DNA from 2 places in the Actinoplanes sp. 13 genome. Region 1 is predicted to be linked to the other one. Evidence: riboswitches for the same ligand, from Rfam matches in the RefSeq annotation. Region 1 holds a riboswitch; the other holds the start of a gene.
What was found. A riboswitch is a leader RNA that binds a small molecule or an ion and turns the genes downstream of it on or off. The one in region 1 is predicted to bind glycine.

Region 1 (14,511 bases):
GTCGCGGACTCCGCGTCGAGCAGTGGGGCAGCCGCCGCCAGCACCGCAGGCAGGTCCTCGGCCCGTCCACGGTGCCGCAGATCCATGAGCCGGCGAACGGCCTCCATCGACGAGAGCATCAGCACCATCTTGCCCTTCGCGGGCGCCGGAGGAAACGGCGCACCCGATCGCCTTACCGCGGCGATCATGGTTCGGCCCCGTCGCCCCCTGAGGTCGTCGTCAGCAGAGGCCGCAGCAACGCGTCGTCGATGATCTCGCGGGACCGCCGCGCAGTGCCCGCGAGCAGGTCGGCGACCTGCACCCGGGGATCGTCGCGGGAGTCCGTCATCACCAGCCCGGCCAGCGGCGACACGCCCCGCGGCATCGTAGCGGCCAACGCCTGCCCGAGCCGGGTCAGCCGGTCGGCGGTGAGCGCGCTCTGCTCGTCGTGGACCACCAGCACCTGTCGCCGCCCGCCGCTCCAGGACAGGACGGTCTCGGCGAGGGCCGGCAGCAGCGGCTCCAGCGGCGGCGGGATCGACCTGTCTTCGCGGTCCAGGCGGGCGAGGACGTCCCACACCCGCGCAGGGTCGAGCTGGTCGAGGACGGCGTCCGCCCCGTTGCCGCGCAGCACGTCGCGGGCCTGGAGGAACTGGGCCGTGGACTGCTGCAACGGCCCGCGACGTTTCATCCGCACCATGCGCACGAAGGCCCGCAGGAAGTCGTCCCAGGCGCTGCCGGCCGAGCGCCCGGCCCGGTACAGCGCGAGAGCGGCCGGGCGCTGTTCCTGCGCCAGGCGCGTGCCGGCGGTGTACGACGGCTCGGCCAGCAGCAGGTCGACGACCCGGCTGGCCAGGAAGAACTCCTTGTCGACCAGGTGCACGAACGCCCGGCCGCGCAGCGCGGTCAGGAACCACTCGAGCGCCGCGCCGGCCGCCGGCCGGCGCAGGAACTGTCCGGACTTCACCTCGTGCGGCGAGAACCGGCCGGACCCCAGCGTCGCGATCAGCTCCCCGGCCTCGGCCACACTCAGGTCGACGCTCGCGTGGGTGATCACCGGGGTGGCCGGGTCGAGCAGGTTGGTCCCGGAGAACCCGGACTCGTCACAGGCGATCTCGACGACCGGTCCGGACACCACGGCCGGCGGCGGCAGCCCGCCCTGCAGCGGCGACCGCACACCCGACCCCATGCTGCTCATGGTGGCCCCGGGCGCTTGATCCGACAACGCGATTATCCGCGGATGACTGGGTGCGGCCCCGGCCGGGTAAGCTCGGCACCGACAACTCAACACTCGCCGTTTCCGCCGCTGCGGGAGAGACCCCCTGGTGGGGGCGCCGAAGGAGCAACTTCTCTCCCAGAATCTCTCAGGCACAAAGTACCGCTGCGGCCAGGCGACTCTGGAAAGCCGGCAGTCCTGCCGCGCCCAAGGTGCAAGCCGCCCCGGCGGTGAAGCTCTCAGGCCCCATGACAGAGCGGGGGAGGCCCAGCCAAGGGAGCCTCCGCATGGCCGTGTCCGTCTTTGACCTCTTCTCGGTCGGCATCGGCCCGTCCAGCTCGCACACCGTCGGCCCGATGCGCGCCGCGCGCCTGTTCGCCGGGCACCTCGCCGGGCTGCCGGTCGCGACGGTGCGGGCCGAGCTGTTCGGGTCGCTGGGCGCCACCGGTCATGGTCACGGCACGCCCAAGGCGGTGCTGCTCGGGCTGGAGGGCTCGGACCCGCAGACCGTCGACGTGGCCACCGCTGACGAGCGGGCCGCGCGGATCCGCGACGCGGGCGTGCTGACCCTGCCGGACGGCGGCCGGACCGGCGTCGGCCTGGTGCTGCACCGGCGGCGGACGCTGCCCGGCCACCCCAACGGCATGATCTTCACCGCGCTCGCCGCCGACGGCGCCGAGCTGCTGCGCAAGACCTATTTCTCGGTCGGCGGCGGCTTCGTCGTGGATGAGAGGCCGGCTGGGGTACGAGCGGACGACACGTCCCTGCTCTACCCGTTCACCACGGGTGCCGAGCTGCTGTCGCTCACCGGGGCCACCGGCTTGTCGATCGCGCGCCTGATGCTCGCCAACGAGACGGCGTGGCGATCGCCCGAACAGATCCGTTCCGGGCTCCTGCTCCTGTGGTCGGTGATGCGCGACTGCATCGACGCGGGCCTGGACGCGGAAGGGATCCTGCCCGGCGGGCTGAAGGTGCGGCGCCGGGCGGCGGCCACCGCTCGTCAGCTGCGGGCCGCGGGCCGGCCGGCCGAGCATGCGATGGAGTGGCTCACCGCGTACGCCATGGCTGTCAATGAGGAGAACGCGGCCGGCGGCCGGGTGGTCACCGCGCCCACCAACGGCGCGGCCGGCATCATCCCGGCGGTGCTGCGGTACTACCGGGACTTCGTGCCCGGCGCGGACGACGACGGGGTGGTCCGGTTCCTGCTCACGGCGGGGGCGATCGGGCTGCTGTTCAAGGAGAACGCGTCGATCTCCGGCGCCGAGGTGGGCTGCCAGGGTGAGGTCGGCTCGGCCTGCGCGATGGCGGCGGCCGGGTTCGCCGAGGTGCTGGGCGGCACCCCGGAGCAGGTGGAGAACGCCGCGGAGATCGGGATGGAGCACAACCTGGGGCTCACCTGCGACCCGGTCGGCGGGCTGGTGCAGATCCCGTGCATCGAGCGCAACGGGATGGCGGCCGTCAAGGCGGTCACCGCGGCGCGGATGGCGCTGCGCGGCGACGGGCGGCACCACGTTTCCCTCGACAAGGTCATCAAGACCATGAAGGAGACCGGCGCCGACATGAAGGTGAAGTACAAGGAGACCGCGCGGGGCGGTCTGGCCGTCAACGTGATCGAGTGCTGAGCGGCGGCTGAGTGGCGGGACCGATTCCGTGCCGGGCCGCCGTAATCTCGCTGCATGAACCCCGCCACCCTGCGCGGCCATGCGCTCCGGGTCATCCGCCGGATGCCCCGTCCGGTCCAGCGGGCGGTCCTGGCCCGGGCCATGGGCCGGGACCTGCCGGCCGCGGCCGACTTCGTCCGGATGCTGGAGGTGGGCGGTGATCTGCCCTATCCCGGGCCCACCGACCTCGAGCTGTTCGCCCGCTTCCCCGAGCTGTCCACCGTCGAGGTCAGCGAGTTCAGCATCGGCGCCCAGCCGGCGCGGTTGTACCGCGGTCTCGGCGACGCTCGCTCGGCGCTGGTGTGGGTGCACGGCGGCGCGTTCGTCAGCGGCACGATCGCGATGGCCGAGGCGCACTGGGTCGGCCTGGCCCTCGCCGCCCGAGGCTGCTCGGTGCTCACCGTGGAATACCGCAAGGCCCTGCACGGCAGCCACTTCCCGGACGGCTCCGACGACGTCCTGGCCGGGTGGAACTGGGCGGTCGCCGACCCCGGCCGGCTCGGCGTGCCCGCCGGGCGCCTGCACCTCGGCGGTGCCAGCGCGGGCGGCAATCTGACCGCCGGGGTGGCCAAGCGCCTGCGCGACGGCGCCGGTCCGCTGCCCGCCTCGCTGCTGCTGATCTATCCGGCGCTGCACGCGGAGCTGCCGGACTGGCCGGCCTCGCAGTTCGCGATCGTCCGGGAGTTCCCGGGGGCGGGGTTCTTCTCGCCGAAGTGGGTGGCGGACATGAGCCTGCACTACGTCGGCGGGAATCCGGAACTGCTGACCGATCCGTACGCGTTCCCCGCCAACGGCGATCTCACCGGCACGCCGCCGACGCTGATCGTCAACTGCGAGGCCGACACGTTGCGGGCGTCGGGGGAGGCCTACGCCGAGCAGTTGCGGGCGGCCGGCGTCCAGGTGGACGTGCACTTCCAGGCGGACGCGGCGCACGGGTGCCTGGGTGATCCGTTCAGCGCGACCGGCGGCGCGGTCCTGGACCGGATGGCGGCGGCCCTGCTCAGCGACCCTGGATGAGGATCAGCAGACCCAGCCCGATCAGCACGATCGGCAGCAGCACATGGCCCCGGCGGCTCAGCGCCTTCGCGATCACCGGCCGGGTGGCGAAGAATCGGCCGGCGGCCACCCACACCGACACCAGGATCAGGAACACGATGACGTACGCGGTGACGGCACCGGCCCCGGCGGTGGCGAACACGGGAACGTAGACGCCGATGTTGTCACCGCCGTTGGCGAAGGTCACCGCCGCGAGCTCCAGCATCCCGGGTGCGCCGGCGCCGCTCCCGGTCTGCTCCTCGGCGTCGCCGTGGCGGTGCCGCCAGGCGCTGACGCCGGCCTTGACGCCCAGCGCCAGCGGGAGCAGCCCCAGATAGGGGATCGCCTCGTCGGGCAGGAACGTGGCGCCGAACGCGGCGGCCACCGCGACCGCCAGGATCCCCGCGAACCCGAGGTACTGCCCGGCCAGGATGGTGCGGGTGGTGTGCCGGTGGCCGGCGCCCCGCGCGAAGAACAACGCCAGGATCAGGATGTCGTCGACGTTGGTGACGGCGAACAGACCGGCCGCCTGACCGATGATGCCCAGGCTCATGACAAGCCACAGCATGGCACGGCGCGTTCCGGGCGGTGACACCCGCCGGTGATCGAGACCGGCGGCGCCGCAGTGACTATCCTGAGCGATTGATCGCTCATGTCGCCCGGCCGAGAGGAATGTCGAGATGCAGCAGGTCCGAGCCGTTGTGGCACGTGCCAAGGGCGCCCCGGTCGAGTTGGTGACGATCAACGTGCCGGATCCCGGCCCCGGTGAGGCGGTGGTGCGGATCCAGGCGTGCGGGGTGTGCCACACCGACCTGCACTACCGGGAGGGCGGCATCAACGACGACTTCCCGTTCCTGCTCGGCCACGAGGCGGCCGGCGTGGTCGAGTCCGTCGGCGACGGCGTGACCGAGGTGGCACCCGGCGACTTCGTGGTGCTGAACTGGCGTGCCGTCTGCGGACAGTGCCGGGCCTGCAAGCGCGGTGACCTGCACTACTGCTTCAACACCCACAACGCGAAGCAGAAGATGACGTTGGCCGACGGTACCGAGCTGTCACCCGCCCTCGGCATCGGCGCGTTCGCCGAGAAGACCCTGGTCGCCGCCGGGCAGTGCACCAAGGTGGATCCGTCCGCCCGGCCCGCGGCGGTCGGCCTGCTAGGCTGCGGCGTGATGGCCGGCATCGGCGCGGCGATCAACACCGGTGCGGTGACCCGCGGCAAGTCGGTGGCGGTGATCGGCTGCGGTGGCGTCGGCGTCGCCGCGATCGCCGGTGCGGCGCTGGCCGGCGCGAGCCCGATCATCGCGGTCGACATCGACGCCCGGAAACTGGAGACGGCCCGCACGATGGGCGCCACCCACCTGGTCGACTCGTCGAGGACCGACCCGGTGACGGAGATCAAGCGGATCGCCGCCGAGACGTACGAGGGTGCCGACGGCGCGGACGTGGTGATCGAGGCGGTCGGCCGTCCCGAGACGTGGAAGCAGGCGTTCTACGCCCGCGATCTGGCCGGCGTGCTGGTGCTGGTCGGCGTGCCGACACCGGAGATGAAGGTGCCCGACCTGCCACTGATCGACGTGTTCGGCCGGGGCGGCGCGCTGAAGTCCAGCTGGTACGGCGACTGCCTGCCCGGCCGCGACTTCCCGATGCTGGTGGACCTCTACAAGCAGGGCCGGCTCGACCTGGACACGTTCGTCACCGAGGAGATCGGCCTCGGCGACGTGGAAGCCGCGTTCGGCCGGATGCACGGGCACGCCGACCCGGTGCTGCGTTCGGTGGTGGTCCTGTGAGCCGCGCCCGGGTCGGCCACGGGGTGGTGTCCGGAACGTTCAGCCTGGACGGGCAGACGTTCGACGTGGACAACAACATCTGGGTGATCGGCGACGACGCGGCATGCGTGGTGATCGACGCCCCGCACGACGTGGACGCGATCCTCGCCGTCGTCGGCGACCGCCAGGTCAGCGCGATCATCTGCACCCACGCGCACGACGACCACGTCCGGGTGGCCCCCGCGCTGCGCGAACGCACCGGCGCGCCGATCCTGCTGCACCCGGGCGACCGGCCGCTGTGGGAGCTGACCCACGGCGAAGGGGTGGCCTGGGACACCGACCTCACCGACGGCGACAAGATCAAGGCGGGGGCGACCACGCTCACGGTGCTGCACACGCCGGGGCACGCGCCCGGGGCGGTCTGCCTCTACGTCGCCGAGCTGGGTGAGGTCTTCACCGGCGACACGTTGTTCAACGGTGGGCCGGGCGCGACCGGCCGGTCCTACTCGGACGCCGACCTGATCGTGGCCTCGATCCGGGAGAAGCTGTTCGCGCTCCCGGACGAGACGGTGGTCCACACCGGGCACGGCGACGACACGACGATCGGTGCGGAACGCCGGCGCCTCGACGCGCCGGCCTGACGTTCGCCGCTGAGCCGCAGCCTGCTCGGGTTGCGGCTCGCGGCGGCTCCGCTCGCGTTCTCCCGCGCCGCGCGGCCGGCTCCCGTGCTTGCATGCGGCCGACCCGCGTGCTCCCGGTGCGGCCGACCCGCTGCTCTTGTGTGGCCGGCTCTCGCGCTAGCTTCGGGTGCGTGACCGTCTGAGACTGCGCAGGGTCCCGATCGCGCCGGTCGCCGCCAGCGCCCACAGGACGAGAACCGGCTGGAAGAGCAGCCGGACGCCACGGGCGACGTCGCTGTCGAGCCCGAACCCGTCCTTCTGCTCCACGAACTGGGCGATGTTGCCCGGGAAGACGGCGACGAAGAACACCGCGGTGACGGCGCCGACGAGGCCGCGGGCCGGCTGCCGCCAGGTGGCGAGCAGGGCCAGACCGAGGATGACCTCGACGACACCGGACGCGAGGACCACGAAGTCCGGGTCGAGCGGCAGCCATGATGGCACCTGCGCCTGGAACTCCGCGCGCGCGAACGTCAGGTGCCCGGTCCCGGCGAGGAGCAGGGCGGCACCGAGCAGGACCTGAAGAACGATCACTTGACGACGCGGTAGTTCAGATAGACCACGCTGTTGCTGAACCGCCGCATGTCCTGCAACTCCAGCTCGGCCCGCAGGCCGTCGGGGTAGAACGAATGCCCGCCACCCACGATCGCCGGGCCGACGATCAGCTGGATCTCGTCGACGAGCCCGGCGCGCAGCGCGTGCGCGGCCAGCGTGGGGCCGTCGACGGTGATGTCGAGCTCCGACTCCGCCTTGAGCTTGCGGATCGCGTCCGGGTCGAAGGAGCGCTCGATCCGGGTGCGCGCCGTGACCGGCTCGGCGAGTGTCGTGGAGAAGACCACCTTGTCGACGGCCTGCCAGATCCGGGCGCACTCGACGATGAAGTCCGGCTGGTCGGGCAGCGTGTCCGCGGTCTCCCAGTAGGTCATCACCTCGTACATCCGGCGGCCGTAGAGGAAGGTGCCGAACTCGCGCATCCGATCGTTGATGAACCGGTGCGACTCCTCCTCGGGCGCGCCCCAGCCGAACTCTCCGTCCGGGTCGCTCACGAAGCCGTCCACGGACGTGATCATGGAATAGATCAGCTTTGCCATGCAGCGACGCTACCCCGACCGGTTGTGAAGTGCAACCGGTCGACGGTCAGCGTATGCGCGGCAACTCGCCCGAAGGCCAGGAACTGCCGGGCCCCACGCAGCCGGGTGGTCAGGTGTGCCTGCGTCCGAACACAGTCGAGGCATACGTCGAGCACGCCCGGCCGCCCGAGTTCGACGCGCCGCCCGGCGACAAGCCGCGGACCCGGGGTCAGGGCATCGCAGTGGGTCGACTGACGCCGGCCGGCGGCCCGGTCAGGCGGCGGGCCGCCGCTGTGAGGAGCGCGGTGGCGCCCAGCGAGGCCAGCGCCATGACCGCCATCGCGCTGCCGGCCGGGAGGATCTCACCCACGGCGCCGGCCAGGGTGGCGCCGACCGCGTGCATCGCGAGCAGGCCGGCCGAGTGGAGGCCGAGGGCCTGGCCGCGGATGTCGTCGCCGATGTCGGCCAGCAGGCGTTCCTGCAGGAGCAGCCCGGCACTGAAACCGGTCGCGGCGAGAGCGGCGGCGGCCAGGGCCAGGCCGGCCGGCAGCGGCAGTGCGAAGAGCAGGAAGGGTCCGGCCAGCAGCAGTTGCAGCGGCGTGACCAGCCACCTCCGGTGCCGGCGCGCGACGAACCGGCCGACGAGGACGTCGCCGGTCAGCATCCCGAGGGCGGTGGCCACGAACAGCGCGCCGGCCGTCGCGGGCGCGTACGGGACGAACAGCGCCTCGCAGCCGACGATCAGGCCGTTGGGCACCCACATCGCGAGGTAGGTGATGCGCCGCGCCGGTGCGCTCCACAGCCGGGCGTTGACGTGCCAGGTGCCGCGGATCGACGGGCGGCCGGTGGCGCGCGGCGCTCGGGCGGAGAGCCCGAGCCGGGCCACGACCGCGGCGACCAGGTTGAGTCCGGCGGCGAGCAGCAGCGCCTGGCGCGGCGACACCACCGTCAGCAGCAGGCCGCCCGCGGCGAACCCAGCGATCTGCATGGTGCCCACCGCGATGGTGAACGCCGACCGGCCCAGCAGGTAGTGCCCGGCCGGCAGGATCTGGTGCAGCAGTCCCCAGCGCACCCCGCCGGCGACCGAGTTGACCAGCCCGATACCGAGGACGGCGACCACGACACCCCAGGCGGGCAGCCCGGGTAGCGCCAGAATCGCGGTGCCTGCGGCGAGCAGCACGGCGATGCCGGCCGTCGCCTCCCGGGGCGGCAGCCGGTCGGCTGCGGACAACACGGTGAACAGGCCGATCACCTGCGCGAACGAGGAGCCGAACAGGCTCAGCGCGGACAGCAACGGGGAGCCGGTCGCCCCGTACACCAGGGTGGCGAGGGCCAGGCCGCTCACCGTACGCGCGGCGACCGTGGCGGAGGCGGCGGCGAACAGCGGTGTGAACTCCGGCGCGCGGAACAACTCCCGGTACGTGTTCATGACGGCAGTCTCGGCATGCCGCCGCAGCGGTCCTAGAGTTTCATGTGGAGACGAAACGTGGCACGGGACGGGGGCTTGGCGTGGGGGTGTGGCTGGTCGGCTCGGACACCCTCGCGCGGAGCCGCTTCGCGGTGTCGTCGCTGGCCGAGACGGTCGCCTGCCTGAAGATGCTGATCGGCAGGCCGGCGCCGGTCGGCGCGGGCGGGGGGACGGCGGAACACCGGGCCGCCTTCCGGGAGCGCGTCGCGGCGGACCCGTTCGCGGCGACGTTCGCCGCAGTGGCGTTCCGGCGGACCTGGATGCCGGGGTTCCTGACCGTGCCGCCGCGGCCCGGCGACCGGTCCATCGACGACGAGCTGGACAGGGTACGCGCAACCACGCCTGCCGCCTTCCTCGCTGACCTGGCCATCACCGTGCAGGGGCCGGTGCCCGAGGTGCTGACGGCGCCGGACGGCGGGGCACGGGTCGCCGGTCTGCTGTCGTGGGTCTGGCGCCGCTGCGTCGAGCCGGACTGGCCGCGGCGCAGCCGGACGTTCGAGGCCGACGTGGTGGCGCGCACGCAGCAGCTGAGCTCCGGCGGCTGGGCTGCGGCGCTGGACGGCATGCGGCCCGGCATGCGGTGGCTCGGCGACGGTCGCCTCCAGATCAACACGTACGACCACCCGCCGCGGGACCTCGCCGGTGCCGAGCTGGTCCTCGTTCCCGCGACTGCCCACCGGGGCTGGGTGGCGTCGGATCCGCAGGACAACCGGTTCGCCGTCGTCTATCCGTGCTCGGGGTTGCTCGCTCCCGCACGGGGCGGCGCGACGCCCGAGGCGCTGGCCCGGCTGCTCGGACCGGTGCGGGCCGCCGTCCTCGCCGCGCTGGACACCCCGATGAGCACCAGCCAACTGGTCGCGCTGACCGGGGCCGGGCTCGGCTCGGTCGGTGGTCACCTGCGTGTGCTGCTGGACGCCAGACTCCTCAGCCGGCGGCGGTCAGGGCGCTCGGTGCTGTACTACCGCAGCGGCACCGGCGACGACCTGGTCCGGATGCAGTCGGAGCCTTAGGGTCCGCCCTCACCGGGCCGTCAGGAGCTGGACCACGCGGTCGACGTACGCCCCGCGGTCGGCGGCGGAAGGCACCGCCCGCGGGGCGGCGTGGGTCAGCTGGCCCAGCCCGAGGTAGGCGCTGACCGCCAGCAGGCCCCGGTGCCGGGCCTCGGCCGGCGGGAGCCCGAGGGCCTCGAAGAGCGACGCGGTGTAGGCGACGCGCCGTTCGGTGACGCGCGCCAGGACTGGTGCCACGTGCGGATGTGCCGCGGTGGCGAGCATGGCGAGTTCGATCGAGTCGGCGGTGGGGAGTGCGGTGGCCTCCAGCACCGTGGACAGGAGCAGGTGCAGCTTGGCGAGCGGGTCGGGCCGGGTCTCGACCTGGGCGATCACGGCGTCGGTGTGGTCGCGTTCCCAGCGGTGCAGGGCTGCTTCGATGAGCGCGTCCCGGTTGGCGAAGTGCCAGTAGAAGCTGCCCTTCGTCGCGCCGAGGCGGGCGGCGAGGGGCTCGACGGCGACGGCGGCCAGGCCGCCGCGGCCGATCGCCTCCAGGGCCGCGGCTGTCCAGTCGTCGACAGTGAGGCGGGTCGAGGCCATGTCCATACGCTACAGTACGGAAAACATACGGGACCGTATGGAGGCCTGATCGCCATGGAGAACGTGCACGAACGTGTGATCACCGCGCCGGCCGAGGAGGTCGGGCGGCTGCTCGACCGGATCGGCTCGGTGGACGATCCGCTCTGGCCGTCGCGCAGCTGGCCGCCGATGCGGTTCGACCGCGACCTCGGCTTGGGCGCCATGGGCGGGCACGGGCCGGTGCGCTACCGGGTGACGGGCTATGAGCCGGGGCGCCGGGTGGAAGCGACCTTCGATCCGCGGATCGGCCTGGTCGGCACCCACACGTTCACGGTGGAACCGATCGATGCCGGATCCTGCCTGCTGCGGCACCGTCTGGTGGCCCGGCCGGCCGGGCTGATGCGGCTGCTGTGGCCGGCGGTCGTCCGCAGCTGCCACGACGCGGTGCTGGAGCACCTGCTGGACAACGCCGCCGGCACCCGGACGGTGCGATACCCGCTGCGGGCGCGGATGGTGGTCGCGTTCGCGCCGTCACGGGTCCGGACGGTGCCGGTGCCGGACGAGGCGGCGCTGCTGCACGAGGCGATACCAGATCCAGACCTGGCCGATGCGTACGCCGTACGCGTTCCGCCCGGGGTGAGTCCCGACCCGCAGGACTGGGCCGACCGGGTCTTCCAGGATCCGCCCGCCCTGGTCGCCGGGCTGTTGCGGCTGCGCAACGCGCTGGTGACCCCGTTCGGCATCGAACGCGGCGACCGGTCGGCGTTCGACACGGTGGCGCGCGGTGAGCGGGAGGTGCTGCTGGGCGCCGATCAGTCACACGTGCGATTCCGGGCCGGCGTGCTGGTGACGCCCGGCCGGGACTTCACGACCGTGACAGTGGCAACCCACGCCACCGGCGGCCACTACCTGCGACTGGTCCGCCTGTTCCACCCCTATGTGGTCCGTGCGATGCTCCGCCGCGCCGCCCGAACCGCGGTGTCCCCCACACACCCCGACGTCAAGCGCGTGGTGATTTAGGGCTCGGAGCGCACCCCAAGTCCCCACGCTGCCTGGTTGGCGAGCGTGCGTGGTGATTTCGGGTGCGGAGCGCACCCCAAGTCCCCACGCTGCCTGGTTGGCGAGCGTGCGTGGTGATTTCGGGTGCGGAGCGCACCTTAAGTCCCCACGGTGCGCGGTGGGGTGGGGCCGGGCACGGCAGGTCAGCCCGGCGGGCGCGGCAGCGCCGTGCGTGGCAGGCCGGTCGCGGTGACGCTACGGGACCGGTGATGGGTCGTACCACAAGAAGGGCTGATCAGCAGAAAGCGCGTCGCGGGGCGTGCGACGGCGGCGGGCCGCGGTTTTATGATCGAGCGATGCTCCAGGTCTATGACGAGCGCAACGCCGACGTCAAGTATTGGGTCAACGGCGCGCTGCTGCACCGTGACCAGCCCGGACTCTCGCCGTTCGACTCGGTGGCGCAGGGTGGGGACGCGGTCTGGGAGGGGTTGCGGGTCTACCGTGGGGCGATCTTCGGGCTGACCGAGCACCTGGCGCGGCTGCGGCGGTCGGCGACGGCGCTGAACTTCGCGGAGATCCCGGGCGATGCGGTGATCATCGACGCGATCCGGGAGACGCTGCGGGCGAACGACATGAGCGACGGGGTGCACATCCGGCTCACGCTGACCCGGGGCGTGAAGGTGACCAGTGGGATGGATCCGCGCCTCAACCAGGCGGGTCCGACTCTGATCGTGCTGGCGGAGCACAAGGCGCCGGTGTACGACACCGGTGGCCTGCGGCTGGTGACGGCGAGTGTCCGGCGGCCGTCGCCGGATGTGCTGGATCCGAAGATTCACCACAACAACCTGCTGAACTCGATCCTCGCCAAGATCGAGGCGAACGTTGCCGGGGCGGACGACGCGCTGATGCTGGACGCGCGAGGGTTCGTGGCGGAGACGAACGCGACTCACCTGTTCGTGGTCAGCGGCCCGGCGCTGATCACCCCGACCACGGCGGCGTGCCCGGAAGGGATCACCCGGCAGACGGTGTTGGACCTGGCGGCGGTCCATCAGATCCCGGCGGTGGTGCGGGATGTGTCGCTGACCGAGATGTACGCGGCCGACGAGGTCTTCTGCACCGGCACGATGGGGGAGATCGCCGGGGTGACCACGATCGACGGACGCGTGATCGGGAACGGTCAGGTAGGGCCGTTGACGAAGCGACTCGCGGCGATCTATCAGGAGCACGCGAGGTTCCACGGGGTGCCGGTGCTATAGCCGGTGCCGGGCCAGCTCGGCGTAGTACGGCTCGGCGGCGCCGACCAGCGGGCGGAGCCGGTCCGGCACGTCGGCGGGTGACGGGTCCCAGGGCGCGAAGCCGGTGGAGGCGTGCACCGCCGCGTACCAGTGCGGTGCCCACACGCCGTCGGTGTCGCGCGGGCCGGCCGGCCAGCTGAGCATGGCCTCCTCGAAGCGGAGGCCGAGCGCCTCGCAGAGCCTGGTCAGCGTGCCCGCCGGGTCCCGCAGCACGTCGGCGGCGTCCACCACCGGGCCGCCGAAGGTCCGGAAGATCTCGGCCTGCTGCGGATAGCCGAGGTCTTGCAGCGCCGGCTCGCCGCGCACCCGCGCGTAGGAGGCGACCACGTGCGCCGGATCGCGGATCAGGAACGCGTGGCTCAGCCCGCCCAGCCAGTCCCGGCCGATCTCCGGCAGCAGGTGGTGGGTCATGTGCTTCTGGTACTGCACGGCCGGGTCGCCGGGCAGCGGTCCGGTGAGGGCGGCGGCCACGTCCTGCCAGCGGGTCGGCTGCGAGGCGAGGACCGCGTCCCGGCCGGGATGGTCCAGACCGGTCACCGCAAGGTAGTGCGCGTAGAGCGGCTCGTCCACGACCACGGTGTCGGGGCGGGCACCGAAGCTGCGCATCATCGCGGTCGAGATGTTGCGCGGCCCGGACCACATCGCCACCCGCACGGTCATGATGCAGCACCCTAGCGCCTGCGGTTGCCTCCGAGCAGGACCATCATGCAAAGGGGAGGCCCCATGCGCGAGAGATGCCGGCAGTGCGAGGCCCGCTACGCCGGGCAGCCCGGCACCGGCAGGTGCCTGGGCCACGTCGACGGGATGCGGGTGTTCGAGGCCCGGTGCGGGGTGGAGGGCGAACGGTTCGGCGGGGTCGCGTACGAGTCGGTGCGCCGGCTCGTGCTGCCCCGGTCGGGCGCCTACCTGCTTCAGGTCAACGGGGAGGAGATCTTCGTCGACAGCGGCACCGCGGTCCTGACCCGGCCCGGCGACGAGTTGCGCGTGGCCCACCCACTGGGCTGTGGTGACACCTTCACCGCGGTGGAGCTCGAACCGGAGGTGGCCGGCCGGTGGCCGCGGCAGGCGTGCCGGTTCCCCGTGGACGACGCGACCGACCTGCGGCACCGCCTGCTCGTGGCCGCCTGCCGGCGGGGTTTCGACGCGCTCGACATGGCGGAGCGTCTGCGGGTGATCCTGGGCCGGCTGACCCCGCCCGCCGAGCGCGGTGGCCCGGTCCGCCCGTCGACCGCCGTGGTGCACCGCCGCCTGGTGGCGGACACTCAGGAGGCCCTGGCGGACGGGCGGTACGCGGACGGACTGGTGGAGCTCGCGGCGCGGGTCAACTGCTCGCCGCACCACCTGAGCCGGATCTTCCGGTCGGTGACCGGGGAGACCCTCACCGGCTATCGCAACCGGATGCGGGTCCGTGCGGTCCTCGGGGACCTGCAGGACGGCGCCGGATGCCTGCGGACGCTGGCCGCCCGTTACGGCTTCGCGGACCAGTCACACCTGACCCGGGTCGTCCGCAGACATCTCGGCCGGCCACCGAGCAGGCTGTTCACCGAAGAATGAGCATCGATGTCCAACGTCGCCACGGTCACCGCGGTGTCGGATGGACGCCATGCGCGCCTTCCGCCGGACCGTCTCCGTCCTGATGGCCGTGGTGCTGACCGCTCCGGTCGGTGTCGCCGCCTCCGCCTCCCCGCCGGCTCTGACCGGCGCCCAGCCGTGTCCTGAGATCACCACGTTCACCTGTGCCCACCTGACCGTGCCGCTCGACCGCAGCGGCCGCCGG
Region 2 (14,511 bases), on a different contig from region 1:
CGTGCTCGATCCAGCGGTTGAGGATCGAGTAGGACGGCTGGTGGATCAGCAGCGGGGTGCCGAGTTCGCGCAGGATCCGGGCGGCCTCGGCGGCCCCGGCGCTCTTGTAGTTGCTGATGCCGACGTACAGCGCCTTGCCGGAGCGGACCACCGCGTCCAGGGCGGCCATCGTCTCCTCGAGCGGGGTGTCCGGGTCGGGCCGGTGGTGGTAGAAGATGTCGACGTAGTCCAGGCCGAGGCGCTGCAGCGACTGGTCGAGCGACGACACCAGGTATTTGCGGGAGCCCCAGTCGCCGTACGGGCCGTCCCACATCGTGTAACCGGCCTTGGTCGAGATGATCAGCTCGTCGCGGTACGGCTTGAGGTCGCCGGCGAGCAGCCGGCCGAAGTTGCTCTCCGCGCTGCCCGGCGGCGGCCCGTAGTTGTTGGCCAGGTCGAAGTGGGTGACGCCGAGGTCGAAGGCGCGGCGCACGATGGCGCGCTGCCGGTCGAGGGGGCGGCTGTCGCCGAAGTTGTGCCAGAGGCCGAGCGAGAGCGCGGGCAGCCGGAGGCCGCTGCGCCCGGCGCGGCGGTACGTCATGGACTGGTAGCGGTCGTCGCCGGGGGTGTACGTCACGTGGTTCCTCGTCTCTGCGGATGCGCTGCCCCTGCCATGATGCCGTGCCGCCGATCGTGGCCGCGCGCGACGTTCGGCGATGACGGGGCGGCACCCGGGAGAGCATCATCACCGGTATGCATGTGGTCCACGACGGCCCGGCGGCCGCGCCGCCGCTGCTGCTCCTGCACGGCTCCGGCGCTGCGAACGGCTGCTGGAGCCCGATGGTGCCGGCGCTCACCGCCCGGCACCACGTGATCCGGGTCGATCTGCCGGGGTGCGGCCGGTCGCCGGCGCCGCCCTCCTTCGACGTGCCCGGCCAGGCTCGGCGGGTGGCGGCAATGCTCGACGACCTGGGTGGCGGGCCGATCGCGGTGGCCGGGCACTCCAGCGGCGGCTACGTCGCCACCGCGCTCGCCGAGCAGCGCCCGGACCTGGTCGACGCGCTCACGCTGATCAGCACCGGCCCGAGCGTGTACGCGTTCCTGCCGCAGCCGGCTGTGCTGCGGATCCTGACCGGCCCGCCGCTCGGGCGCCTGCTGTGGGCGGTCCGCACGGACGCGATGGTCCGTCAGGGGCTGCGGGCGGCGTGCGCCCGCCCGGTGGAGATCCCGGACGACGCGGTGGCCGAGCTGCGGGGCATCGGCTGGGACGATTTCCAGGCGGTGCTGCGCGCGAACACGGACTACATCGCCGAGCGCAGCGTCCCGGACCGGCTCATCGCGCTCGCCACCGCCGTACCCACGCTGGTGATCTTCGGCGCGGCCGATCCGCGGTGGAACCCGGCCCGGGCCCGCGAGTACGAGGCGGTCCCCGGCGCCCGGGTGGAGATGCTGCCCGGCATCGGCCACCTGCCGATGTTCGAGGACCCGGAAACCACGGCGCGACTGATGCTCGCCTCCACCGGTTGAGGCGGGCGTTTCTCACAGTGACCGCACGCACAGCGGCTCGGGCGAAGATCCGCTGGTAGGTTGACACTGCCGGCTACACCCGCGCGGGAGAGACCATACGGCCGATCACCGGTCGTGCGGCGCCGAAGGGGCAAATCCTCCCCGGAACCTCTCAGGCAAAAGGACCGCGAGGGCAGGCGACTCTGAAATGCCTAGCTGGGTATGACAGAGGGGGAGGTTGCATGTCGACCTTCTCGAGCCTGGAGTCGCCCATGACATCGTCGCCGTTCGTTTCCCGTCACATCGGTCCGGACCCGGATGAGCAGACCCACATGCTCAAGGCGATCGGGCATCACTCTCTCGACGAGCTGATGGACGCCGCGATCCCCTCGTCGATCCGCTTCCGCGGCGAGCTGGACCTGCCGGCGGGCATCTCCGAGGAGGAGGCGATCGCCGAGCTGCGCGCGATCGCGGGCCGCAACGTGGTGGCCACCTCGATGATCGGGCTCGGCTACTACGGCACCCACACGCCCGCGGTGATCAAGCGGAACGTGCTGGAGAACCCGGCGTGGTACACGGCGTACACGCCGTACCAGCCGGAGATCAGCCAGGGGCGCCTGGAGGCGCTGCTGAACTTCCAGACCATGGTCACCGACCTGACCGGGCTGACCACCGCTAACGCGTCGATGCTGGACGAGGCGACCGCCGTCGCGGAGGCGATGACGCTGGCCCGGCGGGCGTCGAAGAGCAAGAGCACCGTGTACGCGGTGGACGCTGACACGTTCCCGCAGACCCTCGCCGTGCTGCGCACCCGGGCGGAGCCGCTCGGCATCGACGTGCGGCTGGTCGACCTGGACGCGGGCGAGGATCTGCCGGCGGAGTTCTTCGGGCTGCACCTGCAGTACCCGGGTGCGTCCGGCGCGGTCCGCGACCACGCCGCGCTGGTCGAGGCGGCGCACGCGAAGGGCGCCCTGGTCACGGTGGCGGCCGACCTGCTGGCGCTGACCCTGCTGCGCGCCCCGGGGGAGATCGGTGCGGACATCGCGGCCGGCACGACGCAGCGTTTCGGCGTACCCCTGGGATTCGGTGGTCCGCACGCCGGATATCTGGCGGTGCGCGGCGGCCTGGAGCGGTCGCTGCCCGGCCGCCTGGTGGGCGTCTCGAAGGACGCCGACGGCGCGCCCGCCTACCGCCTGGCGCTGCAGACGCGCGAGCAGCACATCCGGCGGGAGAAGGCCACCAGCAACATCTGTACGGCCCAGGTGCTGCTGGCCGTGATGGCGAGCATGTACGCGGTCTACCACGGTCCGCAGGGCCTGAAGGCGATCGCGCAGCGCACCCACGACCACGCCCGCACGCTCGCCGGGGGCCTGACCGCGGCCGGCGTCGAGATCGCGCACCGGGCGTTCTTCGACACCGTCACCGTGGTGGTGCCGGGCCGGGCGGCCGAGATGGTCGAGGCCGCCGCCGCCCGGGGCATCGATCTGTTGCCGGTCGGCGCCGACCGGGTGTCGGTGTCGGTCGACGAGACGACCACGGCGGCCCACGTGGCGACCGTGCTGGAGGTGTTCGGCGCGGCGCCGGCCGAGCCCGCCGCGAGCGAGGTGCGGTCGCTGGCCCGCACCAGCGAGTACCTGACGCACCCGGTCTTCACCACGCACCACTCCGAGACCAGCATGCTGCGGTACCTGCGCAGGCTGTCGGACAAGGACTACGCGCTGGACCGCGGCATGATCCCGTTGGGCTCCTGCACGATGAAGCTGAACGCCACCGCCGAGATGGAGGCGATCACCTGGCCGGAGTTCGCGAACGTGCACCCGTTCGCGCCGGTCACCCGGACCGAGGGCTACGAGGCCCTGGTCGCGCAGCTGGAGGCGTGGCTGGCCGAGATCACCGGGTACGACGCGGTCAGTGTCCAGCCCAATGCCGGGTCGCAGGGTGAGCTGGCCGGCCTGCTGGCGATCCGCGGATATCACCGCTCCCGGGACGAGGCGCACCGCGACGTGTGCCTGATCCCGTCGTCCGCGCACGGCACCAACGCCGCCAGCGCGGTGATGGCCGGCATGCGGGTCGTCGTGGTCGCCTGCGACGCGGACGGCAACATCGACATGACGGATCTGGCCGCCAAGATCGACAAGCACCGGGATGCGCTCGCCGCGATCATGGTGACCTACCCGTCCACCCACGGGGTGTACGAGACCGCGATTGCCGAGCTGTGCGAGCGGGTGCACGAGGCCGGCGGCCAGGTGTACGTCGACGGCGCCAACCTGAACGCCCTGGTCGGGTTCGCCAAGCCGGGCAAGTTCGGCGCCGACGTCTCGCACCTGAACCTGCACAAGACGTTCTGCATCCCGCACGGTGGCGGTGGCCCCGGCGTCGGCCCGGTCGCGGTCCGCGCCCACCTGGCCGAGTTCCTGCCCGGCGACCCGCGCGAGCCCGGCGACCACCACGCGGTCTCGGCGGCGGCGCACGGCTCGGCCGGCATCCTGCCGATCTCCTGGGCGTACGTGCGGATGATGGGCCCGGACGGCCTGACCGCGGCGACCGCCTCGGCGGTGCTGGCGGCGAACTACGTGGCGGCGCGGCTGCGCGAGCACTACCCGGTGCTGTACGCGGGCGACAACGGCCTGGTCGCCCACGAGTGCATCCTCGACCTGCGGCCGATCACCAAGGCCGCCGGCGTCTCGGTCGACGACGTGGCGAAGCGGCTGATCGACTACGGGTTCCACGCGCCGACGATGTCGTTCCCGGTGGCCGGCACGCTGATGGTGGAGCCGACCGAGAGCGAGGACCTGGCCGAGCTGGACCGCTTCATCGCCGCGATGATCGCCGTCAAGGGCGAGATCGACCAGGTGGCGGCCGGCGTCTGGCCGAAGGACGACAACCCGCTGGCCAACGCGCCGCACACGGCGTCGGCGGTCTCGGCGGACGAGTGGGACCACCCGTACCCGCGGTCGGTGGCCGGTTACCCCGGCGGCGTGGACCGGGCGGCGAAGTACTGGCCGCCGGTGCGCCGCATCGACGGGGCGTACGGGGACCGGAACCTGGTCTGCTCGTGCCCCGCGCCGGAGGCGTTCGAGGACTGAGCTGACGGGGCGCGCAGGTCGTGGTCGTCTATGATCGCGGCCTGCGCGTCGCTTCGGTCACGCTCCGTGGCGGTTTCCTCAGGCGGCCAGGGCGTGCACGGCCGGGCCGCGGTGCGGCTCGATCATCGTGCCGTCCGGCAGAAGTTCGCCGGTGTCCTCGAAGACGATGACGCCGTTGCAGAGCAGGCTCCATCCCTGCTCGCAGAAGGTGACGATGATCCGGGCAGCCTCGCGGTCGATCGCATCGGCCGGTGGGCAGGGAACTTGGTGCTGACACATCTTCGTGATCTCCGTTTGGGGGCTGTGTGAAGGTTCACAAAGTCGGTGACGGACGTTACCTCACATCGAACGACAACGGTTCAACCCGGTGACGGGATCCGCGGGGCCGTTCGCGTCATACATGGTCCACGGGACGGAGATCAACGACCACTCTCCGCGACCTCTGGTCGGTCCGCCGCCGGCTTTTCCGGGGGGCTGCCAAGCCCGTCACCACGCGTTGTGTGCCTTTCGGTGGGATCGGGGTGATCCCGGTGACCCTGGTGAGCTTCTCGCCGCGTTTCTCGCCGCCAACGGACTGCCGGTGCGAAACCTTGGCCGAACGGATGACAAACAAAAGACGTTCGGTGATGGCGCCATTTGCGGGGCAGCACTCTACGTGTCGGCGGATGCCGGATCCGTGATGGCCGGGGGAACGGTCGGGCCACCCTCGCCAGCGGCGGGCATTCCGGACATCTATGCCGTGGTCTACGGGCACACCACCGCCCGGCAGCCCACCGGGCGGCCCGGCGCCTGGCGGCTGGGACCGTGGCGGGAGAGCTGGACCCGCGAGGAGCACGCCGGCGCGGTCGACGAGGTGCGCGCCGCGATCGGGCGGGGTGACGTCTACATCGTCAATGTGGTCGGGCACGGGTCCGCCGCGTACACCGGCGACCCGGTCCCGGCGCTGCGGCGGGTCGCCGCCCTGTCCGGCGCCCGGTACGGCGGGCTGCTCGCCGGCGACGGCTGGGCGCTGGCCACCGCCTCCCCGGAGACCCTGATCGAGGTCCGGGACGGCCGGGTGTCGACCCGGCCGATCAAGGGCACCCGCCCGGCCACCGCGGCCGGCCTCCGCGAGCTGCTGGCCTCGCCGAAGGAACGCGCCGAGCACATCATGATCGTCGACCTGGAGCGCAACGACCTGGCCCGGCTGCCCGGCACCGGCCCGGTCCGGGTGGACGAGCTGTTCGCCGTCCGCGAGTGGTCCGGCCTCTGGCAGGCCGAGTCGGTCGTGTCCGCACCGCTCGACGGCGACGTCGGCCTCGCCGAACTGCTGCGGGCCGTCTGCCCCGGCGGTAGCGTCACCGGCGCCCCCAAGCTTGCCGCCCTGGCCCGGATCGCCGCGCTGGAACCGGTCGGCCGCGGGGTGAGCATGGGTGCGGCCGGGTGGCTGGGCCACGACCACCTCGATCTCGGCCTGACGATCCGGACGGTGGCTGTGGACGGCACCCGGGTGCACACCTGGGCCGGTGGTGGCATCACCGCGGACAGCGACCCGTACGCCGAGGTCGACGAGGCCGCCGCGAAGGTCGGCCCGATCCGGGCCGCGCTGGCCGGTCTCTGACCGCCGCTTCCGCCGCCGTCTCTACCGGTTGCGTGCCAAGGTCACCGGGCGCCCCCACCGCTGCGGCCCGGACGCGTACGTTGACCACCGCGCGCACCGAGACGGTCCACAGTGGGAGCCCCCGTGGCTGGCTGAAGAAGGCGACATGCTTGAACTACTCGATCGACCGGACACCCCGGTCCGGACCACTTCGTCCGGCATCCGGATGCGCCTCACCGCGCCGCCCGGTGCCGCCGCGCGGGACGACTTCGCCCGGTTCGCGCAGGCGTGCACCGGGCGGCTGCACAGTGCCGCGTTCCAGCTCTGCCACGACTGGCACCTGGCGCAGGACCTCACCCAGACCACGCTGACCAAGCTGTTCCTGAACTGGGGCCGGGTGGCCGCCAGCGACAACGTCGCGGCGTACGCGCAGAAGGCGCTGTTCCGGGTCTACCTGGACCACCTGCGCCGGCGCAGCTCGACGGAGTCGGTGCCGGGCCGGATGCGCGAGCCGGCGTACTCGATGAGCCCCGAACTGCGGATGACGATGCTGGCCGCGGTCGGCCGGCTGCCGGCCCGGGACCGGGCGATCGTGCTGCTGCGCTACTTCGCCGACCTCAGCGTGGAGCAGGTGGCCGAAGAACTGGGTGTGCCGGTGACGGTGGTGAAGAGCCAGACCCGCCGGTCGCTGATCAAACTGCGGGAGATGCTGCGCCCGGACCGCACGGCCCTGCTCGCGTAACGCCTCGGCGGGCCCCGGCCGGACGGCATCGGCAGGTAAGCGCCGACTAGCCTTCCGGACATGACAGTACGACCGATTCGGCTCTTCGGTGACCCGGTCCTGCGCACGCCCGCCGACCTGGTCACCGACTTCGACGCCCAGCTGCGTGAGCTCGTCCGAGACCTGGAGGACACCGTCCGCGAGCCCGGCCGGGCCGGGGTGGCCGCGCCCCAGATCGGGGTGGGTCTGCGGGTGTTCTCCTACAACGTGGGCGGCGAGGTCGGGCACCTGGTGAACCCGGTGCTGTCGGATCTCGCCGGGGAGCAGGACGACGAGGAGGCATGCCTGTCGCTGCCCGGCATGGGCTTCGCCACGAAGCGGGCCATGACGGTCACCGCGGCCGGTTACGACCAGCACGGCGAGCCGCTGGTGATCTCCGGGAGCGGGTTCCTGGCGCGGGCCCTGCAACACGAGACCGACCACCTGGACGGCCGGCTCTACATCGACACGCTCACCGGCGACGTACGCCGGCAGGCCCTCCGCGAGCTGCGGAGGCTGCCGCGATGAGCATGCACAGTGACCTGCGGCGGGTTGCCGCGACGACGCCGCGCCGCGCGGGGGGAGCGTGATGAGCTCCTATCGGGAGATCGCGGCGGCGGGCACGCCGACCGGATGGTTCGAGACGCTCTACGCCGAGGCGCGGGCCGGGCGGGCCGAGGTGCCGTGGGACGTGGCCGGGCCGAGCGCGCACCTGCGTGCCTTCCCGCTGCCGGTGGGGGACGGGCGGCGCGCGCTGGTGGTGGGTTGCGGCGCGGGACGCGACGCCGAGTACGTGGCGGAACGGGGGTACGTGACGACGGCGTTCGACATCGCTCCGACCGCCATCGAGCTGGCCCGCGAGCGGCACCCGTCGTCGCCGGTGGACTACGTGGTCGCCGACCTGCTGAACCCGCCGGACGAGTGGCGGCAGGCGTTCGACCTGGTCGTGGAGAGCAACAATGTGCAGGCGCTGCCGGCGGCGATCCGGGCGCGGGCGATCGCGTCGGCCGGCACGCTGCTGGCGCCCGGCGGGATGCTGCTGGTGCTCGCGGCGGCGGCGGTCGCCGACGGCCACGACGGGCCGCCCTGGCCGCTGTCGCGGGCGGAGATCGACGCGTTCGCGGTGGACGGGGTCCGGCAGGTGTCGGTCGAACGGGTCGACGCGCCGGACTCGCGCCTGCCGGGCCGATGGCGCGCCGTCTTCACCCGCTGAGCCACAACGGAGCGTGTGAAGTTGGGGTCGCTATGTGGGCGTAACTTCACACGCAATGCTCGCGGCGGCGGGACGTGATCCCGTCCTGCGTGTGAAGTCGCGGTGCGGATCGAGCCGTAACTTCACACGCCGGGTGAGTGGGCAGCTCCGCCCGGCGGTCGCGTCGCCGGGCCCGGCCCGGCAGGGGGTCGCGTGTGGCTCACGGGACTCGGATGGGCGTACCAAAAAAGGGGTTGATCGAGGCTTTTACGCTGTGGGCGCCCGCCACCGCGGCGGATGACAGTGAGAACGGGGATCCATGCGCTCGAAGCGTTTCCTGGCCGGTGCCCTCGCCGGTGTCGCCACCCTGGCCGTCGCCGGCGGCTGCGCGCAGCAGCAGATCGAGGCGCTGGAGCCGAAGCTGGAGCTGCGCGACGCGGCCCGGCAGCTCGCCGACGCCCAGCAGGCCGGCTTCACGCTGAAGCTGACCGGTGACGCCGACGACCTGATCGCGGCGACCCGGACGACCGACCCGGACGACGTGACCGCCCTGCGGACCGTGTTCAACTCCTCGTTCACGCTCGCCTACGACAAGGCGGGCGAGGGCGCCGACGACGACCGGTCCGGTATCGCGGCGACGATCGGCGGCGTGACCGGCACCGAGATCCGGTTCGTCGACGGCATGCTCTACGCGAAGGCGCCCGTGTCGGAGCTGGCCGCCAAGTTCGGCGCCGCCCCGGCCGACGTGGCGCAGCTGCGCAAGGAAGCCGTCGGCGGGGCGCCCGAGGCGGCTGCGTTGTTCGACGGCGAATGGGTGTCGGTCGACCTCAAGCAGGCGACCGACCTGGCCGCGGGCTACGCGCTGGGCACTGCCCCGGCGGAGGACACCGAGCAGCAGAAGAAGCTGCTGGCCGAGTTCACCACCGGCGCCACCAACCTGCTCGAAGGCGCCGACGTGGTGCGCGACAGCGCGGACAGCAAGCACCTGATCGTGACGTCGACGACTGCCGAGGCGCATGCGGAGGCCAAGCGGATCGCCACGGCCGTCGAACCGTCGCTCGGCGACGACCTCGGCGCGGCGCCGGCCGACAAGCCGATCGTGATCGACCTGTGGATCGACGGCGGGCAGCTGACCGCCGCCGAGATCGACGTGCTGCAGTTCGTCGAGGGCGCCACCGCGCGGGTCGCGGCCCGCATCGAGGTGACGACCGGCGCGCCGATCAGCGCGCCGGGCAACGCCACGAAGATCGACCTGGCCGGGGCCACCCGCCCCTAGGGTGTGTGGCGTGACAGGGTGGGACGAGATCCAGGACCGGGTGGACCAGCGGTGGCACGGGCTGGGCCTGCCGTCGTGGCCCAACCCGCACGCCGACCGGGACGCCTCCGCGGAGGAGTACTCCCGGGTCACCGACCCGGGCCGCTACCGGATCGTGCGGGAGCGGGCCCGGGTGTGGGCGTCCGTGCTCGGCTCGCTGCCTGAGGTGGGTGTCACGGCGACCGGCGCCGGCTGGGAGATTCGGTCGGGGCGGCCCGGCACGTTGCCGCTGTCGTTCACCGTGGCCGACGGTGAACCGGACGTTCTGAGAGTCGCCGCGGCCCGGCCCGGCCTGGAGATCGGCCGGCTGCCGGACTGCGGCTGCGACGCCTGCGACTGGGGGTCGGCCGACCTGCTGGAGGCGATCGACAACACCGTGCGCTCGGTGGTCGAGGGCCCGTACGTGCGGGTGAACGGCGCCGGCTGGCACGCCGCCTGGTGGCCGGACGGCGGGGAAGCGCACAACGCCCACGACTACGACGAGATGATGGACCTGTGCCGGCGGCTCGCGGCAGGCGCCCCGGTGACCCTGCCGGCCGGCGCCGAGGCGTTCGTCGGGCAGAGCTGGCTGGCTCAGTAACCTGGTGGGGTGATTGTCGGCTGGCAGTGGGACGAGACTCTGTTCGCCGGGACGGCCGCGCACTACCCGCGGGGCCGCCTCCCCTATGCGCCGGGCGTCGCCGAGACGATCAGCGAGGCGGTCGACGGGCATGAGCGGCTCCTCGACGTCGGCTGCGGCCCGGGCACCGTGACCCTCGCGCTGGCGCCGCACTTCGCCGAGGTCGTCGGCGTCGACCCGGACCCCGGCATGCTCGCCGAGGCCGCCCGGCAGGCCGCCCGGCGCCGGATCAGGAACGCCCGCTGGGTGCCGGCCCGGGCCGAGGACCTGCCCGCCGGGCTGGGCGTCTTCCCAGCCGTGGTGTTCGCCTCCTCCTTCCACTGGATGGACCGGGCCCGGGTCGCCGTGACCGTGCGCGAGATGCTCGAGCCGGGCGGTGCGTTCGTGCACCTCGCCGATTGGAAGGACGCGCCCGCGCCGGCCGGGCCGCTGCCGTTCCCCACGCCGCCGTACCCGCGGATCGCCGAGCTGGTGCGGCGCTATCTGGGGCCGGTGCGGCGGGCCGGGCAGGGCCGGATCGCCGCCGGAGTCACCCCGGACCGGGAAGATCTGGTCATCGAGGGCGCCGGTTTCGTGGACCTGGAACGGCACATCGTCCCGGCCGGTCAGGTCGTGCTACGCGACGAGGACGATCTGGTGGCGTGGACGTTCTCGATGTCGCACTCGGCGCCGCACCTGTTCGCGGACCGGCTCGCCGACTTCGAGCGGGACCTGCGGTCGTTGCTGCGTGAGGCGGCGCCGGACGCGCGGTTCGCCGAGCAGCTGCCGCCGAGCGAGATCCGGATCTGGCGCCGTCCGTAGGTCAGCTTTCCGTGGCTATGCGCGCGCCGAACAACACCATCGCGGTGCCGGTCACGGTGTCCATCGCGCGCCGCACCCGGCGCCGCGACAGCACCCGGCGCGCGCGGTGCAGGAACGCTGTCAGCAGCAGGAGATATGTCAGTGACAGCAGGGCGTGGCTGAGCGCGAAGCCGAGCATCGCTGCCGGCCCGGCGTCCGGTGTGAGGAACTGCGGCAGCACGGCCAGGTAGAACACCAGGACCTTCGGGTTCGTGATGTTGGACAGGAAGCCCTGCCGCAAGCCCCGGATCGCCGCGCCGCGACCGCCCTCGGTCACCGTGGTGGGGTAGTCCCCGCGCACCGCCGATCGCAGCGCCCGCACCCCCAGATGGATCAGGTAGGCCGCGCCCGCCCACTTGATCGTCTGGAACACCGGCTGGGCGTTGACGATCAGGGCGCCGAGGCCGATGACCGCGGCGGTGCCCTGAACGGCGTTCGAGGTTCCTACGCCGGTGGCGGCCCACATGCCGCGCGCTCGGCCACCCGAGACGGTGTTGCCGGTGACGACCGCGAAGTCCGGTCCCGGGATCACCACGACGACGATCGCCAGAAGCAGGAACGTTCCGTAGGTACTCCAGTCCACAGCAGGACCCTATCATCCTAGGATGGCTTAGAGGTAGTGCGGCGAGCCGCACCGAAACCTCAACCGACGGCTTCGCCGACGACCCCTCTGGTGGTACGGCCTTCGCAGTGGGCCGTGGCTGCGGTGAGAGGGTGGGGCGTGCCGGCGTTCACGCAGGCCTCCCGGCCGGGGGATCATGCGCCAGTGCCAGCTGAGCCAGGCCGGGCGACGAACATCGGCGGTTCGGCGGTGCGGCGGTGCGGGCGTTCAGGGGGTGGTGGGGGACGGGGTGAAGGCCTGGATGACGTACAGGACGGCGAGGGCGGTGGCGAGCCCACCGAGCAGCAGGCGCAGCAGCTTCTCGGGCAGGTGCGGCTGCAGGCGGGCGCCGAGGTAGCCGCCCAGCAGACCGCCCAGTCCGGCCAGGACGCCGAGGTACCAGAAGGGCGCGATCGCTCCGGCGGTGCTCAGGGAGATCACCCCGTAGGTGCCGGCTCCGACGATGGACGTCACGAACGTGGCGGCGAGGGCGGCGGGGGCTATCTGGGTCATCGGGAGGCCGCGCCCGGCGAGGAGGGGGCCGAGGACGGAGCCGCCGCCGATGCCGTAGATGCCGCCCACGGTGCCGGTGGCGAGGCTCAGGGTCAGCAGCGTCCGGCGGGACAACGGCGGGCGGTCGGGCACGTCGGAGCGGACGGCCCGGGCGCAGAGCCAGAGCCCGAGGGGGAGCAGGACGGCCGCCGCGACCAGGCGGAAGGCCTGGGCGCCGGGGAGGGCGAAGACCCGGATGAGGGCGCCGAGGACCACGCCGGGGACGGTGCCGATCACCAGGAGTCTGGCCAGGGGGCCGGTGAGCTGGCCGTTGCGGCGGTAGCTGGCGAGGGCGCCGGGGCCGGCGACGACGTTGTAGAGCAGGTTGGTCGGGGTCACCGCGGGGCTGGGCACGTGCAGGACGCTCAGCTGCACGGGGAGGAGGAAGACGGCGCCGGAGACGCCTACCGGGGAGGTGACGATGGAGATCAGCAGGCCGGCCAGGAAGCCGGTGAGCCCGGTCTGCCAGCTCACCTGCCGGCCGCCGGCGTCGCGCGGATCATGATCGGGATCCTAGAGAGCGGTTGTTGCGACACTTTCAACGGCGCAGGGCCCGCCCGGCGCCGGCCACCACCGTGGTGGCCAGGATCCAGCCGGCTGCCATGACGGCCAGGGTGACGGCCTTGTCGGCGCCCACCGGGTCCCAGGCCTTGTCGTGGCCGAGGTCCACGAGCGGCACCAGCACGTCGGCGGTGTAGAGGAACGGGTCCCAGGTGGGCGACTCGTCCGGCTTCACCGGGTCGAGGGGGCCGGACCAGGCGAACCATCCGGTTCCGGCGGCGACCACCAGGAGCAGACACAGCAGGGCGCGCAGCGGGCGGTACCCGAAGCCGATGCCGGCGTCCTGGACGGCTCCCCAGACGGCGCCGAGCCGGCCCATCGCGCGGTGGCGGCGGCGTTCGCGGACGACGAGGACCTGGCGGGCCTCCTGTTCGCGGCCGTCGCGGGTGAGGGCGGCGGCGAGCTGGTCGTACGGCCCGGGGGAGAAGCCGGTGGCGTGGCGGGCCATCCAGTCGAGGCGTTGCCGGGCGGTCCAGGTGACCACGTCCTCGGAGCGGCGGGTGAGGCGTTCGTAGGTGAGGCCGTCGAGTTCGACCCGGCAGGCCGGCGGCCAGTTGACCGGGTCGTCGACGAGCCGGCCGAAGCGGGCGTCGCGCAGGCTGATCGTGCCGGCCGAGTCCGCGGTGAGGCGCAGGGTGCAGAGGACCGTCTCTGCCTCGATCATGAGGAGGGCGGCGCTGTCCGGGCAGCGCAGGGTCACTGCCTGGAACGCCATGGTGCCGCCGGCCCGAGTGCCGATGACGTGGGTCTCACCGTCGGTACGCAGGTGGTGGGCGAGCAGGGAGCCGCCCAGGATGAGGCCGGAGCAGTTCAGGGCGATGCCGGTGTCGGGAGCGGCGGAGAAGTGGGCGTGCGCGACGTCGACGTCGCCGCCGACGCGCGCTCCGGTGAGCCGGACGCCCTGCTCGACGCGGGCGCCGCGCAGGTGGACGGCGCCGATGGACGCGCGTTGCAGGTGGACGCTGCCGGAGATCGTGGATCGGTCCAGGGTGAGGGGCCCGTCGATGGTGGCGGGCAGCATCCAGATGTCGCCGTTGACGGTGGCGTCGCGGATGGCGCACACCGCGGCCACCCGGATTCCTTCGGCTTCGATGCCCGGCAGGGTGCTGCCGTCGAGGTTGAGTGACGTCAGGTCGGCGTTGTCGAGCAGCAGTCTGTCGTCGAAGACGCAGTGGCGCAGGCGCAGCTGGGTGTCGATGCGGGCGCTGGTCAGGTCGAGCAGGCCGGTGATGTGCGCGCCTTCGAGGTTGAGGCGGGCCACCCGGCCGGTGATCGCGCCGGCGCCGCCGAGCAGCAGTTCGGCGAGGAACGAGCCGTCCACGGCCGCGCCGCCCAGGTCGAGCAGCGTCCCGGTGCGGTAGGCCTGGCGCACCCGGCGCCGCGTCGATCCGATCACCGGCGCACTGTAGCGGCGCCGGACGGTGCGTGGGGCCCTGGCGTCGACCGCACGGGTCGAGGAGCTGGGCGAACGGGGGAGCCGGTGACTGGGCTGCCGGGCTCACAATGGCTGCCCCGGATCTTGGCCGGGGGTGGACGGCAACTACTCGGAGCAGCGACTTTGACCGACGACCTTGAGGTTTCTGATCCGGGTGAGGCGATGGCGCGGTGGGCGCTGGGGCAGTCGTGGTTGCCGCATTTCCGGTTCCGGTCGCCGCGTGACGGCACCACCGTGCTGGTGTCGGGCAGCCGCGCGGTGGTCGTGTACGAGGTGCGCCGCACCGAGCCGAGCGCGTCGGTGAATCGGGAGCGGGACTGGTTCCTCGAGCAGATCGCGGCGGCGGCCCGGCGGCTGGACGCGGTGGCGCCGGAGCCGGAGCGGTACGCCGGTGAGGCCGGCGGCGGCGTGCACGTGCAGCCGGGCCGGTTGACGTGGTCGGGGCTGCTGGTGGTGGATCATCCGGCGTTGCCGTCCGGCGTCGAT

Region 2: it holds a riboswitch for glycine, as region 1 does, so the genes downstream of both, gcvP (aminomethyl-transferring glycine dehydrogenase) here and AC0NH5_RS13460 (L-serine ammonia-lyase) in region 1, are expected to answer to the same signal.

What each region holds. Positions count from the first base shown of each region.
Region 1 covers NZ_JBVYOQ010000005.1:188,471-202,981, reverse strand. Annotated here, with positions in the region: gene AC0NH5_RS13470 (PP2C family protein-serine/threonine phosphatase) at 1-107, opposite strand, end outside; gene AC0NH5_RS13465 (DUF3800 domain-containing protein) at 185-1,168, opposite strand; glycine riboswitch at 1,279-1,370, shown strand; glycine riboswitch at 1,371-1,460, shown strand; gene AC0NH5_RS13460 (L-serine ammonia-lyase) at 1,483-2,817, shown strand; gene AC0NH5_RS13455 (alpha/beta hydrolase) at 2,872-3,873, shown strand; gene AC0NH5_RS13450 (cadmium resistance transporter) at 3,857-4,444, opposite strand; gene AC0NH5_RS13445 (S-(hydroxymethyl)mycothiol dehydrogenase) at 4,572-5,678, shown strand; gene AC0NH5_RS13440 (MBL fold metallo-hydrolase) at 5,675-6,298, shown strand; gene AC0NH5_RS13435 (DoxX family protein) at 6,455-6,868, opposite strand; gene AC0NH5_RS13430 (dihydrofolate reductase family protein) at 6,865-7,425, opposite strand; gene AC0NH5_RS13425 (MFS transporter) at 7,634-8,833, opposite strand; gene AC0NH5_RS13420 (transcriptional regulator) at 8,914-9,882, shown strand; gene AC0NH5_RS13415 (TetR/AcrR family transcriptional regulator) at 9,892-10,461, opposite strand; gene AC0NH5_RS13410 (DUF2867 domain-containing protein) at 10,516-11,460, shown strand; gene AC0NH5_RS13405 (aminotransferase class IV) at 11,796-12,695, shown strand; gene AC0NH5_RS13400 (sulfotransferase-like domain-containing protein) at 12,690-13,394, opposite strand; gene AC0NH5_RS13395 (helix-turn-helix transcriptional regulator) at 13,458-14,288, shown strand; gene AC0NH5_RS13390 (alpha/beta hydrolase) at 14,329-14,511, shown strand, end outside.
Region 2 covers NZ_JBVYOQ010000015.1:114,232-128,742, reverse strand. Annotated here, with positions in the region: gene mgrA (L-glyceraldehyde 3-phosphate reductase) at 1-616, opposite strand, end outside; gene AC0NH5_RS26595 (alpha/beta fold hydrolase) at 733-1,506, shown strand; glycine riboswitch at 1,581-1,683, shown strand; gene gcvP (aminomethyl-transferring glycine dehydrogenase) at 1,758-4,571, shown strand; gene AC0NH5_RS26585 (DUF5999 family protein) at 4,650-4,850, opposite strand; gene AC0NH5_RS26580 (chorismate-binding protein) at 4,972-6,171, shown strand; gene AC0NH5_RS26575 (sigma-70 family RNA polymerase sigma factor) at 6,317-6,892, shown strand; gene AC0NH5_RS26570 (peptide deformylase) at 6,953-7,438, shown strand; gene AC0NH5_RS26565 (class I SAM-dependent methyltransferase) at 7,500-8,123, shown strand; gene AC0NH5_RS26560 (hypothetical protein) at 8,422-9,378, shown strand; gene AC0NH5_RS26555 (DUF6226 family protein) at 9,389-9,997, shown strand; gene AC0NH5_RS26550 (class I SAM-dependent methyltransferase) at 10,007-10,837, shown strand; gene AC0NH5_RS26545 (LysE family translocator) at 10,839-11,459, opposite strand; gene AC0NH5_RS26540 (sulfite exporter TauE/SafE family protein) at 11,706-12,503, opposite strand; gene AC0NH5_RS26535 (hypothetical protein) at 12,568-13,986, opposite strand; gene AC0NH5_RS26530 (hypothetical protein) at 14,149-14,511, shown strand, end outside.